Regions from separate parts of the Bradyrhizobium sp. USDA 10063 genome, predicted to be linked through region 2. Evidence: predicted binding sites of a transcription regulator. Region 2 holds the regulator's gene; each other region holds the start of a gene.
What was found. Region 2 encodes HrcA, which represses chaperone genes, less so after heat shock. Its sites were predicted from a motif close to GTTAGCACTCNCNNNNNGNGAGTGCTAAC; they were not measured.
Positions count from the first base shown of each region.

Region 1: a site for HrcA is predicted at 2,600-2,628, ahead of groES (co-chaperone GroES). Genes of this name have one in related genera too.
Region 3: a site for HrcA is predicted at 2,714-2,742, ahead of ACVJGD_RS34320 (co-chaperone GroES). Genes of this name have one in related genera too.

Region 1 covers NZ_JBSSGP010000002.1:2,048,456-2,052,665, reverse strand. Annotated here, with positions in the region: gene ACVJGD_RS12095 (GIY-YIG nuclease family protein) at 112-399, opposite strand; gene groL (chaperonin GroEL) at 569-2,200, opposite strand; gene groES (co-chaperone GroES) at 2,242-2,556, opposite strand; gene ACVJGD_RS12080 (usg protein) at 2,947-3,237, shown strand; gene ACVJGD_RS12075 (cupin domain-containing protein) at 3,328-3,861, shown strand; gene ACVJGD_RS12070 (NupC/NupG family nucleoside CNT transporter) at 3,977-4,210, opposite strand, start outside.
Region 2 covers NZ_JBSSGP010000002.1:5,707,820-5,712,029, forward strand. Annotated here, with positions in the region: gene ACVJGD_RS29135 (hypothetical protein) at 1-156, shown strand, start outside; gene grpE (nucleotide exchange factor GrpE) at 227-835, opposite strand; gene hrcA (heat-inducible transcriptional repressor HrcA) at 945-2,033, opposite strand; gene rph (ribonuclease PH) at 2,189-2,902, shown strand; gene rdgB (RdgB/HAM1 family non-canonical purine NTP pyrophosphatase) at 2,913-3,542, shown strand; gene hemW (radical SAM family heme chaperone HemW) at 3,538-4,210, shown strand, end outside.
Region 3 covers NZ_JBSSGP010000002.1:6,857,089-6,861,298, forward strand. Annotated here, with positions in the region: gene ACVJGD_RS34310 (hypothetical protein) at 1-376, opposite strand, end outside; gene groL (chaperonin GroEL) at 499-2,136, opposite strand; gene ACVJGD_RS34320 (co-chaperone GroES) at 2,322-2,618, opposite strand; gene ACVJGD_RS34325 (hypothetical protein) at 2,963-3,478, shown strand; gene ACVJGD_RS34330 (protein phosphatase CheZ) at 3,644-4,210, opposite strand, start outside.

The DNA of each region.
Region 1 (4,210 bases), 3.7 Mb from region 2:
TTCCGGGCTCGGCGCTTTGCGCCACCCCGGAATGACGGCGGAGAGTGTTTTTCGTCTCTCGTCATTCCGGGGCGCGCGAAGCGCGAGCCCGGAATCCATTCATCCGCGAACTCAGGCCGTAATTTCCGGATAAAGATCGATCCACTCGGGATTCTTCTCCTCGATGAGCCGAATCTTCCAGTCCCTTCGCCACTTCTTCAGTTCTTTCTCGCGTGTGATAGCTGTAGTCGGGTCATCGTAGATTTCGAACCAGACCAATTTGTCCACCGTGTATCGCTTGGTGAAGCCGGGGACAGCCTTGGTCTTGTGCTCATAAGTGCGGCGAATGATGTCGTTGGTCACGCCGAGATACAGTGTGCCGTATTTCTTGCTTGCGAGCAGGTAGACGTAATAAGCCATGAGCGAGCCGTGAAATGGATTCCGGGCTCGCGCTTCGCGCGCCCCGGAATGACACCGGATGGTACGGCTGGCTCATGAAGAAGATCAAGCATCGTCATAAAACAAAAACCCCGGCATTGCTGCCGGGGTTTTGCATTTGGTGGATCGCTTGGCGAAGCGACGTCGGACCTCAGAAGTCCATGCCGCCGCCCGGAGGCATTGCGGGGCCGCCTGCGTTCTTCTTCGGCAGCTCGGCGACCATCGCCTCGGTGGTGATCAGCAGAGCTGCCACCGACGCCGCGTTCTGGATCGCGGTGCGCACGACCTTGGTCGGGTCGATGATGCCCTTCTTGACGAGGTCGGCGTATTCGCCGGTCTGCGAGTCGAAGCCATAAGCGTAGGCCTTGTTCTCGAGGATCTTGCCGACGATGACCGAGCCGTCTTCACCCGCGTTGATCGCGATCTGGCGGGCCGGAGCCGACAGCGCCTTGCGCACGATCTCGACGCCGGTCTTCTGGTCGTCGTTCTTGGTGCGCAGGCCCTTGAGCTGCTCGGAGGCACGGAGCAGGGCGACGCCGCCGCCCGGAACGATGCCTTCCTCGACCGCCGCACGGGTCGCATGCATCGCGTCATCAACGCGGTCCTTGCGCTCCTTGACCTCGATCTCGGTCGCGCCGCCGACGCGGATCACCGCGACGCCGCCCGCAAGCTTGGCCAGACGCTCCTGCAGCTTCTCACGGTCGTAGTCCGAGGTGGTCTCCTCGATCTGCGCCTTGATCTGGGCCACGCGCGCCTCGATGTCGGCCTTCTTGCCGGCGCCGTTGACGATCGTGGTGTTCTCCTTGTCGATCATCACCTTCTTGGCGCGACCGAGCATCTGCAGCGTGACGTTCTCGAGCTTGATGCCGAGATCTTCCGAGATCGCCTGGCCGCCGGTCAGGATCGCGATGTCCTGCAGCATGGCCTTGCGGCGATCGCCGAAGCCCGGAGCCTTGACGGCCGCGACCTTCAGGCCGCCACGCAGGCGGTTCACGACCAGGGTGGCGAGGGCTTCGCCTTCGACGTCTTCAGCGACGATGACGAGCGGCTTGCCGGTCTGCACCACGGCCTCGAGCAGCGGCAGCAGCTCGTTCAGCGAGGAGAGCTTCTTCTCGTTGATGAGGATGTAGGCGTCGTCCATCTCAACGCGCATCTTGTCGGCGTTGGTGACGAAGTAGGGCGAGATGTAGCCGCGGTCGAACTGCATGCCCTCGACGACGTCGAGCTCGGTCTCCAGCGACTTGGCTTCCTCGACGGTGATCACACCCTCATTGCCGACCTTTTTCATGGCGTCGGAGAGGAACTTGCCGATCTCGGCGTCGCCGTTGGCGGAGATGGTGCCGACCTGGGCGATCTCGTCGTTGGAGGTGACCTTCTTGGAGTTCTTCTGCAGGTCCGCAACCACAGCCTCGACCGCAAGGTCGATGCCACGCTTCAGGTCCATCGGGTTCATGCCGGCGGCGACCGACTTGGCGCCTTCCTTCACGATCGCCTGGGCCAGCACGGTGGCGGTGGTGGTGCCGTCGCCGGCCGCGTCAGCGGACTTGGAAGCGACTTCGCGCACCATCTGGGCGCCCATGTTCTCGAACTTGTCGTCGAGCTCGATCTCCTTGGCGACGGTGACGCCGTCCTTGGTGATGCGGGGAGCGCCGAACGACTTGTCGAGCACGACGTTGCGGCCCTTCGGGCCGAGGGTGACCTTCACCGCATTGGCGAGGATGTCGACGCCGCGCAGCATCTTGTCGCGCGCCTCGACGGAGAATTTGACTTCTTTAGCTGCCATGTGTGTTTTTCCTTGAGGGATTTATCCTGGGAGGGAGGGCCTTAGGCCGCCTTCTTCTTGGAAGCGGGGACGTCGAGGACGCCCATGATGTCGCTTTCCTTCATGATCAACAGCTCCTGGCCGTCGATCTTGACCTCGGTGCCGGACCACTTGCCGAACAGGACGCGATCGCCAACCTTGAGGTCGATCGGGATCAGCTTGCCAGCCTCGTCGCGGCCGCCCGGGCCGACGGCGACGACTTCGCCCTGGGAGGGCTTTTCCTTGGCAGTGTCGGGAATGATGATGCCGCCTGCAGTCTTCTCTTCGGCGTCGATGCGCTTGACCACGACGCGGTCGTGAAGCGGACGGAAACTCATGCAGTCCTCCTAAGCTATTGTGGATGCTGTAGAATTTTGGGGTATTAGCAGTCTAGCCAAGCGAGTGCTAAGCCAGCCCGCGATGGAAATAGGCCAGACTTTGCGTGGGGGCAAGGGCTTGTAGCAGAAAAATTGGCACTCGGAAGTGCCGCCTGCCAGTATCGCTTATCATCATTAACCTGGCCAGAGATCGACCGGCGAGGTCATATTAGCACATGCGCTAAGTTGCTGCTAACGCACGATTTTTCAACAGTCCGTTAAACATTTAGACTTGTGATGCGTTGGTCGCATGCGTCACATTTCTCTCATGTGAGCGCATCTCCGCCGGGGTGGCTCCGGCAGGAAAGCCATCCCGTGAAATGCGCTCCTTCGAAAGTGGAGGGTTGGCATATGGTCTCGCGGGTTGGTGGGGTTGTTTCCGACGATTTCCGGAAGCAGATGCTGGGTTACGGGCTGACGACGGCGCAGATCCTCTACCGGATGCCGGACCATCCCTCGCTGCTGCAGACCTACGTCTGGCAGAACTACGATCTCTTCCCGAAATTCCCGGCGCTGCAGGATTTCCTCGTCTTCTGGCAGGAGAAGCTCGAGGGGCCGCTGCACTCGGTGACCGTCGCGCATTCCAAGCTGATCAAGCCGACCGAGCTGCGCGCGGTCGACGGCGTCTTCCGCCTGCATTGAAGGTGCATCGGCAATTGCCGTCGGGGGGAACGGTGATAACCTTCCTTTGACGCGTCCGCGTCGCGGACGCCTGCAACAGGGAGGCACGCCATGGCCAAGCAGAAGCCGGCATCAAGACCCGCAGCCAAGACGGCGGTCCGGAAGAAGTGGACCGGCCACAAGACCGCCGCCAAATCCACCGCCCGCAAGGCGATCAAGTCCAAGGGCCGCGTATCCAAGGCGGCGCACAAGGCGCGGCCGAAACAGCGCATAGCCGTCAGCCATCATCGCGAAGAGGATTTCAAGGCGGACGGGCTGCGCGCTTACGCGCAATACCGCGACCTCGGCATTGCCGACGCCACGCACGGGCTGGCGCAGGCGCATGTGATCCGGCTGGTCGGACCGTGCAATCCGGAAGAGGTGTCAAAGCTGCATTACCATGACGTGCAATTCCAGATGGTCTACGTGCTCAGGGGCTGGGTGAAGACCTACATGGAAGGGCAGGGCGAGACTCTGATGCGAGAGGGCAGCGCCTGGACCCAGCCGCCGAAGATCAGGCACATGATCCTCGATTATTCCGATGATGTCGAACTGCTCGAGATCATCCTGCCGGCTGAATTCAAGACGGTGGAATTGACGACGTAACCACCACTGTCATTCCGGGGCGATGCGAAGCATCGAACCCGGAATCCATCGGGCCGCAGGCGCAAGTGGTGGAATGGATTCCGGGCTCGCGCTGCGCGCGCCTCGGAATGACAGGTCAGGTCAACACCCCCACGATCGCGCCCATCAGGCATGTCGTCAGCGTGCCCGATACGATCGACTTCAGCCCGAGCGCGTTGATCTCCTCGCGCCGCGTCGGCGCCATGGTGTTGAGGCCGCCGATCATGATGCCGAGGCTGGCGAAATTGGCGAAGCCGCACATCGCATAGAGCATGATCAGGCGCGAGCGCGGATCCAGCGCGTCGGTGGGAAGGTTCGACAGATCGACATA
Region 2 (4,210 bases):
GTCAGCGGCAAGGACAATACGCCGGTTACCATCGTGCAATGGCTGCGGTTCGGAGCGCAGACCTCGCTGCGCATCATCGGCTCCTCGCCGCGCAATCAATGGTCGACCGCATTCCCGCGCTTCCGCAGCGTGCGCGACGGGATTCAGCCGCGCTGACCTCAACCGATACCGGCCCTTGTCGGGGCCGGCATCAATCTCGTTCCGTCAGTCGATGCGTTGAGCGGTTTCAGTCTTGCTGTGCGGCCGAAGCTGGCGCAGCCTTTGCGCCGCCCTTGGAAACACCGACTAGCGCCGGACGCAGCACGCGATCGCCGATCGTGTAACCGGCCTGTACCACCTGCACCACCGTACCCGATGGCACGGAAGGATCGGGAACCTCGTACATCGCCTGCTGGAAGTTCGGATCGAACTTCTCGCCGGTGGGATCGAATTTCTTGACCCCATTCTTCTCCAGCGTGGCGTGCAGCGAACGCTCGGTCAGTTCGACGCCCTCGATCAGGGCCTTCAGACCGGGGTCGGCGGCCGCCTTGGCCTCGGCCGGGACGGCATCGAGGGCACGCTGCAGATTGTCGGCGATGTCGAGGATGTCGCGGGCAAAGCCGGTGATGCCATAGGCCCGCGCGTCCGCGATCTCGCGGCTGGTGCGCTTGCGCAGGTTTTCCATCTCGGCCAGCGTGCGCAACGTCCGGTCGCGCGCTTCGTTAAGCTCCTTGGTCAAGGCCTCCGCTGATCCCTGCTCGGGATCGTCGGGCATGACGTAGGGCTTCGAGACCACGGGCTCGCCGGTCTGCGCCGGGTTTTCGGCGTTGTCGTTCGGCCGGTTCGGATCGGTCATGGCTTGCCTTTTCGAAAAATCGCGTCTGGTCAACATTTAGGGATTGGCTGGCCGGGATATCGTGCTTTGGGCAACGAAAATCAAGCGCAACCAGCCCTGTTTCGGGGGTCTAGCCACCCAACATCCTGCTGACGAGGCGCGCGGCATAGTCCACAGTCGGGATCACCCGCGCATAATTCAGCCGGGTGGGCCCGATCACACCGAGTACGCCCACGATACGGCCCGCGCCGTCGCTATAGGGCGCAACGATGGTCGAGGAGCCCGACAGCGAGAACAGCTTGTTCTCCGACCCGATGAAGATCCGCACGCCATCGGCGCTTTCCGCGCGACCAAGAAGGTCGATCACGCCGCGTTTGGTCTCAAGATCGTCGAACAGCGACTTGATGCGCTCGAGATCCTCGAGCGCATGCAAATCCTCCAAGAGATTGGCGTGCCCGCGCACGATGAGCTGCCGGTCTTCATTGTCGCCACCCGACCAGCTCGCGAGCCCCGCCGAGATCACCTTCTGCGTCAGCAGATCGAGCTCGGCGCGACTTTGCGCCAGCGCGGTCTCGAGCTCGAGCCGCGCTTCGGCGAGCGTACGGCCGAGGATGCGCGCATTGAGGAAGTTGGTGGCCTCGATCAGTGCCGAGGATGGAACACCCGGCGGCAAGCTCAGCACCCGGTTCTCGACCTGGCCGTCTTCGCCGACCAGCACCACCAGCGCACGTTCCGGCTCCAGCCGCACGAACTCGATATGCTTCAGCCGCGTGTTGGATTTCGGCGTCAGCACCACGGCCGCTGCGCGGGTGAGGCCGGATAGCCGGATCAAGGCCTCGTCGAGCGCTGCCTCGACCGACTGCGCGCGACCGACAGTCGCCAGTTGGCTTTGGATCGATTGCCGTTCTGCCTCGGTGAGATGGCCGACCTGCATCAGCGCATCGACGAAAAAGCGCAGGCCCAGTTCGGTCGGCAACCGGCCGGCGGAAGTATGCGGCGCGTAGATCAGGCCGAGCTGTTCGAGATCGGACATCACATTGCGCACCGAGGCCGGCGACAGCGGCAGCGCAATCAAGCGCGAGATGTTGCGCGAGCCGACCGGCTCGCCGGTCGCCAGATAACTTTCGACGATTTGACGGAAAATGTCGCGCGACCGCTCGTTGAGCTGGGCAAGCCCGGCGTGCGGCGCGATCAAACCAACCGGTTCGTGTTGAACCACAATAACTCCCTCACAACTGCTTCTAATTTGACCATCCACATGCCCGGTGACAAGCGTGCATTACCACGCCGGAGGCGGCCAAAAGGCTTGCCGCTGCGCCTGCCCGCTCCTACAAGCACCGCCAGCCATATCGCTCGAATTCTCGGAGGATTCCCATGCGGCCAAGCCGCCGTGCACCGGACGAACTGCGCCCCGTTTCACTGGAACGCGGCGTGGTTAAATATGCCGAGGGTTCCTGCATGGTGAAATTCGGCGACACCCATGTACTGGTCACCGCGACCCTGGAAGACCGCCTGCCGCCGTGGCTGAAAGGCCAGGGCCGCGGCTGGGTCACCGCCGAATACGGCATGCTGCCCCGCGCCACGCTGGAACGGACCCGGCGCGAAGCCTCCGCTGGCAAGCAGGGCGGCCGCACGATCGAGATCCAGCGCCTGATCGGCCGTTCGCTCCGCGCCACCGTCGACCTGGAAGCGCTGGGCGAGCGCCAGATCACGGTCGATTGCGACGTGCTGCAGGCCGACGGCGGCACGCGCACCGCCTCGATCACCGGTGCCTGGGTCGCGCTTGCCGACTGCATCAACTGGATGAAGGCCCGCAACATGCTGAAAACCAACGTGTTGCGCGACCACGTCGCGGCCATCTCCTGCGGCATCTATAACGGCACGCCGGTGCTCGACCTCGACTATGCCGAGGATTCGGAAGCCGAGACCGACGCCAATTTCGTGATGACCGGCGACGGCCGCATCATCGAGGTGCAGGGCACCGCGGAAAAGACGCCGTTCTCGCAGGACGAGTTCCTGGCGCTGATGGCGCTGGCGCGCAAGGGCGTGGCGCGTCTGGTCGACTTGCAGAAAATGGCGGTGGCGTAGTCAATAGGCCATGCACCGCCGAATCACTGGAAAGCTCGTGATCGCGACCCACAATCCCGGCAAACTTGCCGAGATGCGCGAGTTGCTGGCACCGCACGGCGTGGAGGCGATCTCGGCGGGCGATCTCGGTCTTGGCGAGCCGGAGGAGACCGGCGACAATTTTCGCGCCAATGCCGCGATCAAGGCGATTGCGGCAGCCAAGGCCGCCGATCTACCGGCGTTTGCCGACGATTCCGGACTGGCGGTCGACGCGCTGGACGGCGCACCGGGCATCTATTCGGCGCGCTGGGCCGGCGACAACAAGGACTTCACCGCCGCCATGACGCGGATCGAACGCCTGTTGCAGGAACGCGGCGCGACCACGCCCGACCGCCGAGGAGCGCATTTCGTCTCCGCGCTTTGCGTCGCCTGGCCGGACGGCCATCTCGAAGAGGTCGAGGCGCGCGCCGATGGAACTTTGGTGTGGCCGCCGCGCGGCACCGCCGGTTTCGGTTATGATCCCATGTTCCTGCCGGATGGCTACGCCCGTACCTTCGGCGAGATGACGAGCGTCGAGAAGCACGGGCTGCCGCCGCTTGGGCTCGGCCTGTCGCACCGGGCCCGCGCCTTCGTCAAATTGGCGGAGATATGCCTTGATTGACCGGGAACAGGCAGCCTTCGGCGTCTACGTGCACTGGCCGTTCTGCCTGTCGAAATGCCCGTATTGCGATTTCAACAGCCATGTCAGGCATGCGCCGATCGATGAGGCGCGGTTTGCCCGCGCCTTTGCGCGCGAGATCGAGACGACCGCGGCGCGCATCCCCGGGCGTGAAGTGTCCTCGATCTTTCTCGGCGGAGGTACGCCGTCGTTGATGCAGCCGCAGACGGTCGGCGCGATCCTGGATGCGATCGGCAAACATTGGCGCGTCGCTTCCGATGTCGAGGTGACGCTGGAAGCCAATCCGACGAGCGTCGAAGCGACGCGCTTTCGCGGCTATCGCAGCGCCGGCGTCAACCGCGTATCGCTCGGCGTGCAGGCGCTCGACGATGCCTCGCTGAAGGCATTGGGGCGGCTGCACACCGCGCGCGAAGCACTCGATGCGGTCGCCGTCGCCCGCCAAGCGTTCGATCGCTATTCCTTCGACCTGATCTACGCCCGGCCGGATCAGACTCCTGCGATGTGGGCCGACGAGTTGAAGCATGCGATCGCGGAAGCAGCCGAGCATCTCTCGCTCTATCAGCTCACGATCGAGGAAGGCACGCCGTTCTTCGGCCTGCATGCCGCGGGCAAATTGCAGACGCCGGATGAGGCGGTCGCGCGCGCCCTTT
Region 3 (4,210 bases), 1.1 Mb from region 2:
GGCCGCGGAATTCGAAACTGTCGCCGGTCGGCTTGCGCACGAGCTTCACCGTGACGGACGATTTGTCATTCAGGCTCTGCGTCGTGCCGCTCAGGTTCTGGCCGTTGACGGCGAGGTTGACGACGAAGCGGTCCTTGCGGTCGGAACCTTTTTCCGCGGGATAGCAGACGTCGAGCACCGCCGCGGTGACGTTCTTGCCCTGGCGGGTTTCCTTCAGCACCGCGTCGGCGTTGCCCTCCATCAAGCCGTCGATCGAGGTGAAATAGCGCGTCTCGGTCGCGCCCGGCGCCGTCCTGGACGGCAGCTTCATCTGGGCAAAAGCGAAATCCGACGAGGCCGTGATGAGGCCCAACAGGCAGAGCAGGAGCGCGCGCATAGGAACTTCCTCGGCGACAGAATCAGCGACGTCGTAACTACCAAACCTCGCTCCTATTGGCCAAAAAAGAAGGCCGCCCGGAGGCGGCCTTCGCGTCTGATATCTGCGGGTTGATTTGGGCCTCAGAAGCCCATGCCACCCATGCCGCCGCCTCCTGGCGGCATGGCCGGCGCCGGCTCCTTCGGCAGTTCGGCGACCATGGCTTCCGTCGTCACCAGGAGGCCCGCGACCGAGGAGGCGTCCTGCAGCGCGGTCCGCACGACCTTGGCGGGATCGATGATGCCCTCCTCAACCAGGTCGACATATTCCTCGGTCTGGGCGTCGAAGCCGAAGGTCTCGGACTTGTTCTCGAGGATCTTGCCGACCACGATCGAGCCTTCGACACCGGCATTTTCCGAGATTTGGCGTACCGGGGCCTCCAAGGCCTTCAGCACGATGTTGATGCCGGCCTGGACGTCGGAATTGTCGTTGGAGAGACGGCCGACCGCCTTCTTGGCGCGCAGCAGCGCCACGCCGCCGCCGGGCACGATGCCTTCCTGCACCGCGGCGCGGGTTGCGTTCAGCGCATCCTCGACGCGGTCCTTCTTCTCCTTGACCTCGACCTCGGTGGCGCCGCCGACACGGATCACCGCGACGCCGCCGGCGAGCTTGGCCAGCCGCTCCTGCAGCTTCTCGCGGTCGTAGTCGGAGGTGGTCTCCTCGATCTGCGCCTTGATCTGCGTGACGCGGGCGTCGATGTCGGCCTTCTTGCCGGCGCCGCTGACGATCGTGGTGTTCTCCTTGTCGATCACGACCTTGCGGGCGCGGCCAAGCATCTTGATGGTGACGTTCTCGAGCTTGATGCCGAGCTCTTCGGAGATAAGCTGGCCGCCGGTCAGGACCGCGATGTCCTCCAGCATCGCCTTGCGGCGGTCGCCGAAGCCCGGTGCCTTGACGGCGGCGACCTTCAACCCGCCGCGCAGGCGGTTGACCACCAGCGTCGCCAGCGCCTCGCCCTCGACGTCTTCGGCGATGATCAAGAGCGGCCGGCCGGACTGCACCACCGCTTCCAGCACCGGCAGCATCGCCTGCAGGCCGGACAGCTTCTTCTCATGCAGGAGGATGTAGGCGTCCTCGAGCTCGGCGGTCATCTTCTCAGCATTGGTGATGAAATAGGGCGAGAGATAGCCGCGGTCGAACTTCATGCCTTCGACGATGTCGACCTCGGTCACCAGCGACTTGTTCTCCTCGACCGTGATCACGCCCTCATTGCCGACCTTCTGCATGGCCTGGGCGATCATCTTGCCGATCGCGGTGTCGCCATTGGCCGAGATGGTGCCGACCTGGGCGACCTCGGAGGAGGCGGCGACCGGTTTGGCGCGCTTCTCGAGGTCCTTGACCACGGCGGCGACCGCGATGTCGATGCCGCGCTTGAGGTCCATCGGGTTCATGCCGGCGGCAACCGCCTTGCCGCCCTCGCGCACGATCGCCTGCGCCAGCACGGTCGCGGTGGTGGTGCCGTCGCCCGCGGTGTCGTTGGTCTTGGAGGCGACTTCGCGCAGCATCTGCGCGCCCATGTTCTCGAACTTGTCCTCGAGCTCGATCTCCTTGGCGACGGTGACGCCGTCCTTGGTGATGCGCGGGGCACCGAAGCTCTTTTCGATGACGACGTTGCGGCCCTTCGGGCCGAGCGTGACCTTCACCGCATTGGCAAGGACATCGACGCCGCGCAGCATGCGCTCGCGGGCTTCTCCGGAAAATTTAACGTCTTTGGCAGCCATATCTTGCTCCTGGAATGATTGAGGGCAGATGGGCCGCGCTCTTCAACCGTCATTGCCGGGCAAAAGCGCGAAGCGCGTCTTCACCCAATTTTCCGGCAATCCATCCTTACTGAAGAACGATGGGTGCCCGGATCAAGTCCGGGCATGACAGTGGAGAGCGCGGCTGTTTTGCTTGAGTTTGCGGCTTAGACCAGCACGCCCATGATGTCGGACTCCTTCATGATCAGGAGTTCCTCGCCGTCGAGCTTGACCTCGGTGCCCGACCATTTGCCGAACAGCACACGGTCGCCGACCTTGACGTCGATCGGGATCAGCTTGCCGGTCTCGTCGCGGCCGCCCGGCCCGACGGCGGTGACTTCGCCCTGCGAGGGCTTTTCCTTGGCGGTGTCGGGGATGATGATGCCGCCCTTGGACTTCTCTTCGGCTTCGATGCGCTTGACCACGACACGGTCATGCAGCGGGCGGAATTTGGATTTAGCCATGACGTTCCCTCTTGGAGGCTCGGTTTCAGGTCTCATTCATCGAGGCCGGGATTGAATGCCGGCCGGTCGATGGCTTGCGGGCAGGTATCCGGCGCCTTAGCAATCGTCGCGCCAGAGTGCTAATTTGTGGGCCGGGAAATATGGCTTGGCGCCTTTCCTGTCAAGCAAAGTGGTTAAGGCCTTGGTGAGGCCAATATAGGATGCTGCAACAAAACCAAATCAGAGCCTGGGTTGGAGTCTTTGCGTCATCGTTTCGACGTCATTGCTCTGCCTTACGTTTTACGCTTGGCTGCAGGACGGGTGCGGCCCAAGGTGCGGCCCAAGGATATTTTGGGGGAGTACGGATGATCGGATCAGATGACGCGCGCGCGGTTGCGAAATTTGCGACCGTTTCGGCGCTGACGCTTCTGTTGAGCGCGTGCAGCAGCGTCAACCTGCCGTCGCTGTCATCCAACCCGGAGCCCGCCCCCGAGCCGGGGGTGGCGCCGGAAATGCCCGCTACCATCCGCTCCGACGAGATCGTCGGCCGCTGGGGGCTGGCCTCCTACCAGAACCCCGCGGACCGCGCCCGCACCGAGAAGATGGCGCGCGACCAGTGCAAACAGCCTTACGTCATCGGCGCCGGCCAGACCGGCGGCGTGATCATGCATCTGGCCGACCAGGCCACCCCGCAGGAACTGCGACTGAAGGGCTCTCCGAGCGGCAAGAACTATATCGGCCCGCCGGGTCCGGCCGGCACCGAGCAGGACCGCGAGATCGTGTCCTTCGACGGCCGCGTGATGGTCACCCGCTTCGTCGACAAGGACGCCGCCGTCCGCTACGGCAACATGGTCTACGTCCGCTGCGCGCCACGGGCGTGAGCCTTCGGCGCCTGCTTCCGTCATTGCGAGGAGCGAAAGCGACGAAGCAATCCATGCCTCAGCAAGCGGAGAGATGGATTGCTTCGCTTCGCTCGCAATGACGCCGAGAAACAAAAAACGCCGGCATCGCGCCGGCGTTTTGCGTCGTTCCTGTGAGCATTCCGCTCAGTCGAACATCGCGTCGATATCGTCCTGCGAGGCGTGGCCGATGTCGCCGTCGAGCTTCGGGCCGTTGAGCAGGCGGGCATCGCCCTCGCGGGTGTCGATGATCGGCGGCGCGTGCGCCTTGATGGCATCGACACCGCCCCAGATATCCATCATCGCGTTGATGTGCTGCTCGATGAACTTCATCGTGCTCATCACCTTGCTGATGCGCTGGCCGGTGAGGTCCTGGAAGTTGCAGGCCTCGAAGATCGCCACCACGCGCTCCTGGATATCCTCGGTGAGCAGTTTCTGCTGTTCGGGCGAGGCGACCTTGGTCAGCGCGGTCGCGGCCTGGTCGATCGCCTCGGTCGCCTCGAGGATCTGCTGGGTCGCCTGTTCGGTGCCGCCGACGACGGCGCCGAGCTCGCCATTCACCTTGGCCATCTCCTGGCCGTCAAAGCTCTTGCCGTGCAGCACCGCGATCTCGCGCTTGGTGCGGTTGATGGCATCGTGGATCAGGTCGAGCTCGACCTTCAGCTTCTCGCATTGCTCGATCTGCGCGCGATAGGTATCGAGCAGCGCGTGCGC